2 regions of the Pseudonocardia sp. NPDC049154 genome follow, and region 1 is predicted to be linked to the other one. Evidence: riboswitches for the same ligand, from Rfam matches in the RefSeq annotation. Region 1 holds a riboswitch; the other holds the start of a gene.
What was found. Region 1 has a riboswitch for cobalamin ahead of cobN (cobaltochelatase subunit CobN). Riboswitches for the same ligand answer to the same signal wherever they lie in the genome.
Positions count from the first base shown of each region.

Region 2: linked by a shared signal. The riboswitch ahead of AB0B41_RS11230 (hypothetical protein) and the one ahead of cobN (cobaltochelatase subunit CobN) in region 1 are both predicted to bind cobalamin.

Region 1 is NZ_JBEZDN010000156.1:10,090-13,484, forward strand. Features, by position in the region: gene AB0B41_RS38825 (precorrin-8X methylmutase) at 1-612, opposite strand, end outside; gene cobG (precorrin-3B synthase) at 609-1,850, opposite strand; cobalamin riboswitch at 1,944-2,066, shown strand; gene cobN (cobaltochelatase subunit CobN) at 2,127-3,395, shown strand, end outside.
Region 2 is NZ_JBEZDN010000015.1:90,619-94,013, forward strand. Features, by position in the region: gene cobT (nicotinate-nucleotide--dimethylbenzimidazole phosphoribosyltransferase) at 1-1,224, opposite strand, end outside; gene AB0B41_RS11230 (hypothetical protein) at 1,221-1,610, opposite strand; cobalamin riboswitch at 1,642-1,834, opposite strand; tRNA gene AB0B41_RS11235 (tRNA-Gly) at 1,996-2,071, shown strand; gene AB0B41_RS11240 (histidine phosphatase family protein) at 2,079-2,663, opposite strand; gene cobA (uroporphyrinogen-III C-methyltransferase) at 2,660-3,395, opposite strand, start outside.

The DNA of each region.
Region 1 (3,395 bases):
TGCCAGGGCGTTGAGGGCCGCCGCGGTGATCGCCGAGCCGCCGCGCCGGCCGTGCACGACGAGGTGCTCGAGGTCGGTGCGCGCGGCGAGCGCCTCCTTGGACTCCGCGGCGCCGATGAAGCCCACGGGGATGCCGAGGATCGCGGCGGGGCGGGGCGCGCCGGCGTCGATCATGTCGAGGAGGTGGAACAGCGCGGTCGGGGCGTTGCCGATCGCGACGACGGCGCCGTCGAGCTTGTCCCGCCACAGCTCCAGCGCCGCGGCCGAGCGGGTGTCGCCCAGCTCCCGGGCCAGATCGGGCACCCGGGGGTCGCGCAACGTGCAGACGACCTCGTTGTCCTTCGGCAGCCGGGAGCGCGTGACGCCGGAGGCGACCATCATCGCGTCGCACAGGATCGGCGCGCCGTCCTGCAGGGCCTTGCGGGCGGCCGTGACGACGGCGGGGGAGAAGCCGACGTCGCCGGTCAGGTCGACCTGGCCGCAGGCGTGGATCATCCGGACGACCACGTACGCCACCTCGGGCGGGAAGGCCGACAGGTCGGCCTCGGCCCGGATCGTGGCGAAGCTCCGCCGGTAGATCTCCGCGCCGTCGCGGATGTAGTCGCTGGTCATGCGGGGTGTTCTCCGGTCGGTGCGGGGACGCTGAGCGCGGTGGACAGGTCGGGGACGGTGCGGTCGTCGAGGCGGTAGGTGCCGTCGGGCAGGGCGACGACGTCGAGGTGTGTCTCGTGCGGCGCCCCGCACCGCCGTTCGCACCCGACGACGTGGGCGCGGGGGAGCTCGGGCGCCCGGCCCAGCACCTCCCGGACGTCCGCCCGGACGTCGGCGTGCGACTTCGCGCAGCCCGGCCGCCCGGCACAGGCGCTGACAGCCAGGGCGGGCGCGTCGGCCGTGAGCACGAAGCCGTGGGCGCGCAGGCGCTGCCGGGCGTCGGGCGCGGGCTCGGGCAGCACCAGCGTGCGCCAGGGGGTCACGATCGTCCCGGGCGCCGCGGCGGCGAGCCCGCGCAGCTGGGCGGCCGAGATCTCGCCCAGGACGGGGGCGACGCCGAGGGCCTCGCCGCCGTCGTCACGGGGGATCGGGCCGATCGGGGCCGCCGACTCGCGGAGTTCGCGACCCGCGGTGCCGGAGCTCGCGACTCGCGGTGCCGGATCTCCCGACTCGCGCGCGAGGGTGGCGGCGATCCGGGCGGGGGCGTCCGGGACCTCGGCGGCCCGCCAGGCACCGGCACAGCCGGACCGCTCCTCCTCGCGGAGCGTGAGAAACACCTCAGCGGCGGCCACGAGCAGGTCGGGCGCGTCCGCCGGGGCGCAGGACACCGCCGTCGGCACCCCGGCGACCTGCAGGAACCCGTGCTCCGGCCCCTCCGCGAGCCAGCACAGGTCCGGGCGCTCGGCGGCGACGTCACCTCTCCCGTCGTCCAGGGCGAACAGGAACCGGCCGGGCAGCGCGGCGAGCGCGGGCCGGGCGCACAGGGCCTCGTCGAGCGCGCGGGCCAGGCCCCGGACGTCCGCCCGCCCGCCGGTCAGCCCGGACAGCGGCGAGGCCAGGACGTTGCGCACCCGCTCGTGCGACGGGGCCGGGATCAGGCCGGCCGCGGCGAGCCGCGAGACGAGCCGCGGGTCCTCCCGGTCCAGGCCCCTGAGCTGCAGGTTTCCCCGCGACGTGAGGTGCACCGCGCCGTCGCCGAGCTCCTCGGCGCACGCCGCGAGGACCCGCAGCTGGGCCGCCGCGACCACGCCGCCCGGCAGGCGGACGCGGGCCAGGGCGCCGTCGGCCGCGTCGTGCGGCGCGAGCACGCCGGGGCAGGCGTCGGCGCGCGAGCGGGCGGCGGGCGCAGGGGTGGGCACGGCAGCACTGTAAACACGAACCGCGCCGCTTGACGCGGAGTGATCCCGTTGCGGAGAGTGGGCCCGAGACAACCGCATACGGCGAGCGGGACCCAGGAAGACCGGTGCGAGTCCGGCGCGGTCCCGCCACTGTCACCGGGGAGCAGACCCCGCACGGACGGCCACGGGGAGACCTGGAAGGCCGGGGCGAGCGCGGATCCGGGAGCCAGGACACTGACCCGCCCGCCGCGCACCACCCACGACCCGGGACGCGGATCCCGCAGGAGAGGACCTTCGATGAGCGCTGCCCCGACCCCCCACGGCCCGGGGCGGATCCTGCTGCTCTCGACCTCGGACACCGACCTGCTGTCCGCCCGGGCCTCCGGCGCCGACTTCCGCCTGGCCAACCCCAACCGCGTGCTGCTCGACGAGCTGCCGGCGATGGTCGCCGAGGCCGCCGTCGTGGTCGTGCGCGTGCTGGGCGGGTACCGGTACTGGGAGGAGGGGCTGGACCTCCTGCGCGCCTCCGGCACCCCGCTCGTCGCGCTCGGCGGCGAGATGGCGCCCGACGCCGAGATGATGGAGCTGTCGACGGTCCCCGCCGGCGTCGCCGCCGAGGCCCACACCTACTTCGCGCAGGGCGGGGCCGGGAACCTCCGCCAGCTGCACGCGTTCCTGTCCGACACCGTGCTGCTCACCGGTGAGGGATTCGCGCCGCCGGTCGCCCTGGCCGAATGGGGAGTGCTCGAGCGTCCCGCGGCGCCCGCGCAGGGCCCCACGGTCGCCGTGCTCTACTACCGCGCCCAGCAGCTCGCCGGGAACACCGCGTACGTCGAGGCCCTCTGCCGGGCGATCGAGGCGAAGGGCGCGACCCCGCTGCCGATCTTCTGCGCCTCGCTGCGGCAGGCCCCGGCCGAGCTGCTGGAGACCCTGACGCAGGCCGACGCCATGATCGTCACGGTCCTGGCGGCCGGCGGGACCAAGCCCGCGTCGGCGCAGGCCGGCGGCGAGGACGAGGAGTGGGACGTCGCCGAGCTCGCCGCGCTCGACGTGCCGATCCTGCAGGGCCTCTGCCTCACCTCCAGCCGCGCCGCCTGGGACGAGAACGACGACGGGCTGTCCCCGCTCGACGTCGCCACCCAGGTCGCCGTGCCCGAGTTCGACGGCCGGCTGATCACGGTGCCGTTCTCGTTCAAGGAGGTCGACGCGGACGGGCTGTCCGTCTACGTCCCGGACGAGGAGCGTGCAGCGAGGGTCGCAGGGATCGCGGTGCGGCACGCCAACCTGCGGCGGATCCCCAACGCGGACAAGAAGATCGTGCTCATGCTGAGCGCGTACCCGACCAAGCACGCGCGGATCGGCAACGCGGTCGGGCTGGACACCCCGGCGTCGACGGTCGCCCTGCTCAAGGCGATGGCCGAGGCGGGCTACGACGTCGGGGACTTCCCCGGCGTCGAGGCGGGCGACGGCGACGCGCTCATCCACGCCCTCATCGAGGCCGGCGGGCAGGACCCGGACTGGCTCACCGAGGAGAAGCTGGCCGGCAACCCGATCCGGATCTCCGCG
Region 2 (3,395 bases), on a different contig from region 1:
CAGGGCGGCCGCGGCCGTGGTGTTGGCGATGCCCATGTCACCGGTGATCAGGCAGCGGTTGCCGGCGGCGACCAGGTCCCGCGCCACCTCGATGCCGGCCTCGACCGCCCGACGGGCCTGGTCGCGGGTCAGCGCCGGACCGGCCGTCATGTCCGCGGTGCCCGCCGCGACCCGGCGCGGGAGCAGCCCGGGCACGGGGTCGAGGGGCGCCGCGACGCCGACGTCGACCACCTGGACCTCGGCGCCGAGCTGGCGGGCGAACGCGTTGACCACGGCCCCGCCGGCCAGGAAGTTCCCGACCATCTGCGCCGTGACCTCCTGCGGCCACGGGGTCACGCCCTGCGCGTGGACGCCGTGGTCCCCGGCGAACACGGCGACGGCCGCGGGCTCGGGCACCGCCGGCGGGCACTGCCCCGCGATCCCGGCCAGCCGCACCGCGAGGTCCTCGACCCGGCCGAGCGAGCCACGCGGCTTCGTCATCCGGTCGAGCCGGTCCCGCGCCTCCGCCTCGGCGGCGGCGTCGGCGGGCCGGATCGCGGCCACGGTCTCGTCGAGCAGGGTCATCGCCACCTCCCCGGGCAGCGCCCGGTCTCCGTACCGCTCCTGGTGCACCGACCACCGCAGCGGGCGGCGACGGGCCCAGCCCGCACTCGCCAGCTCCGGCTCCGGCGCGAACTCCCGCACGTGCCCGACGCACAGGTACGCCACCACCTCGACGTGCGCGGGCAGCCCGAGCAGGTCGGCGAGGGCGCGCAGGCCGGCGTCGTCGAAGAAGCTGACCCAGCCGACGCCGAGGCCCTCGGCGCGCGCGGCCAGCCACAGGTTCTGCACCGCCGAGGCCGTGGAGTGCCCGGCCATCTCGGGCCGCCCGTATCGGCCGAGGACGTGCCGGCCGCCGCGCGTGGGATCCGAGGTGACGACGACGTTGACCGGGGTGTCGAGCACCGCCTCCACCTTGAGCGCGCCGAAGGCCGCCGCCCGGGCGCGGGGCAGCGAGGCGGCGAACGCGGCCCGCTGCGCGGCGACGAGCCCGGCCACGCGCTCACGGGTCGCCCGGTCGCGCACCACGACGAAGTCCCAGGGCTGCGAGAACCCGACGCTCGGCGCGGCGTGCGCGGCCTCGAGCACGCGGCGGAGTGCCGCGTCCGCGACCGGCTCGTCCGGCAGGAACCCGGTCCGGACGTCCCGACGACCGTGGACGATCTCGTAGAAGTCCCCGGTCACCACGGCATCGGGCTCAGCCGCGGCGGGACGAGCGAGACGCCGGGCCGCGCGACCGCCTCGATCCCGGCGACCCGCAGACCGTCGAGCAGCGCCCGGCAGGCCGGGTTCGACGCGGGGTCGCCGGGCACGGCGAGCACCACGCGCGCCGCCCCCAGACCGATCGCGTCGGCGACGGCGGCGGCCGCCCCGGCCAGGTCCGGCAGGCGTTCGACGCGCCAGGCCTCGGCGTAGAACAGGACCGTCGACTCGACGTCAGGCGTGGTGAGGACGGCGTCCGCGGCGGCGAGCAGGTCGGCGCCCTCGGCCGCGTCCGGGTCACCCCCGCCGGCACCGAGGACCGTCACGGTGGGGGTGCGCGCAGCGGTGTCGCGACCGTCGCCGGTCATCCTGGCCTCCTCGAGGGTCCGCGCCCTCATCGTCGAAACCTGCGACGGCGGCGAGTGTCCTGGCTCCCGGATCGACGCGCGTGCCCCGGCCTTCCCACCCCCGCGGGGCAGTGGCCATCGGGCGGGGACGCGCTCCCCGGTCACAGTGGCGGGACCGCACCGGATTCACACCGGCTTCCTCCACTGCCGTCGCCCACGACGACACCACGCCGCGGGCGGAGAAGCAAGCCGCCGGGCGTCACACCCGGTCGACCGGTGAGGCCCCATACCGCACCGGCCCGTCGCGCTGGGTGATCACCCCCTGGTCGGAGGGCCTCCCGAGGTGCGGTACTGTGGTCGTCGTCGGAGCGAACAGCCCGGCGGCCCCGGGCGACCGGGTGCAGATGCGGACGTAGCGCAGTTGGTAGCGCATCACCTTGCCAAGGTGAGGGTCGCGGGTTCGAGTCCCGTCGTCCGCTCCACGACCTCTCAGCGGTGCGGAGCCAACTCCTCCGCCCGCGCCCACCTCCCCCGCCCGACCGGCCGCAGCTCGACGACCGTGCCGTTGGCCGGGACCTCCCGGGGCGCCTCCTCGACCCCCAGCCCGCAGGCGGCGGCGACGAGGGCCCGCAGCGTCTCGCCGTGGGTGACCAGCACGAGCGACCCGGCGGCGGGCAGCGCGCGCAGGACCCGGCCGGCTCGCGCGTGCAGCTCGCGGCCCGTCTCGCCGCCCGGCGGGGCCCAGTCCGGCTCCGCACCGGCCAGCGCCCCGGCGCACTCGGCGGCCGGGCGACCCTCCCACTCGCCGTGCGACTGTTCGCGCAGGCCGGGGCACTCGCGCACCGGCAGGTCGAGGACCCGGCCCACCACGGCCGCTGTCTCGGCCGCCCGGCGCTGCGGGCTCGTGAGGACCAGCGCGTCGGTGCCGACCGGCAGCGCCTCCGCCGCGGCCCGCGCCTGCGCCCGGCCCCGCGCCGTCAGCCCGACGTGCGCGGTGCGGCCCTGCAGCAGCCCGGCGGCGTTCCAGGTGCTCTCGCCGTGCCGGACCAGGTGCAGCACCGGCGCGGTGCTCACCGCTGGGCCACGAGCCCCGCGACCGGCCCGATCACGACGATCGCCGGCGGGCTGATCTCCTGCTCCTTGACCTGCACCGCGACCGTGCCGAGGGTGGCGCGCAGCGTGCGCTGGATGCGGGTGGTGCCGTCCTGGATCACGCCGACCGGGGTGTCCGCGGGCCGGCCGTACTCGATCAGCGCGGCGGCGAACTGCGCGATCCGCTCCACGGCCATCATCAGCACGACCGTGCCGCGCATCCGGCCGAGCGCCTGCCAGTCGACGAGGCTGCGCGGGTCGTCTGGCGCGACGTGCCCGGACACCACGACGATCTCGTGCGCCACCCCGCGGTGGCTGACCGGGATCCCGGCGACGGCCGGCGCGGCGAAGGCGCTGGTGATGCCGGGGACGACCGTGACCGGCACGCCGGCCTCGGCGCAGGCCTGGACCTCCTCGAACCCGCGCCCGTAGACGAACGGGTCGCCGCCCTTGAGCCGCACCACGAACTTCCCGGCCCGCGCGTGCTCGATCAGCAGCTCGTTGATCCGCTGCTGGGCCATCGCGCGGCCGTACGGGATCTTGGAGGCGTCGATGACCTCGACGTCCGGCCCCAGCTCCTCGATCAGGTCCCGCGGGCCGAGCCGGTCGGCCACCACCACGTCCGCCCGGGAGAGCAGTCGCCGCCCGCGGACGGTGATCAGCTCGGGGTCGCCGGGCCCGCCGCCGACCAGCGCGACGCCCGGCAGCACCGGG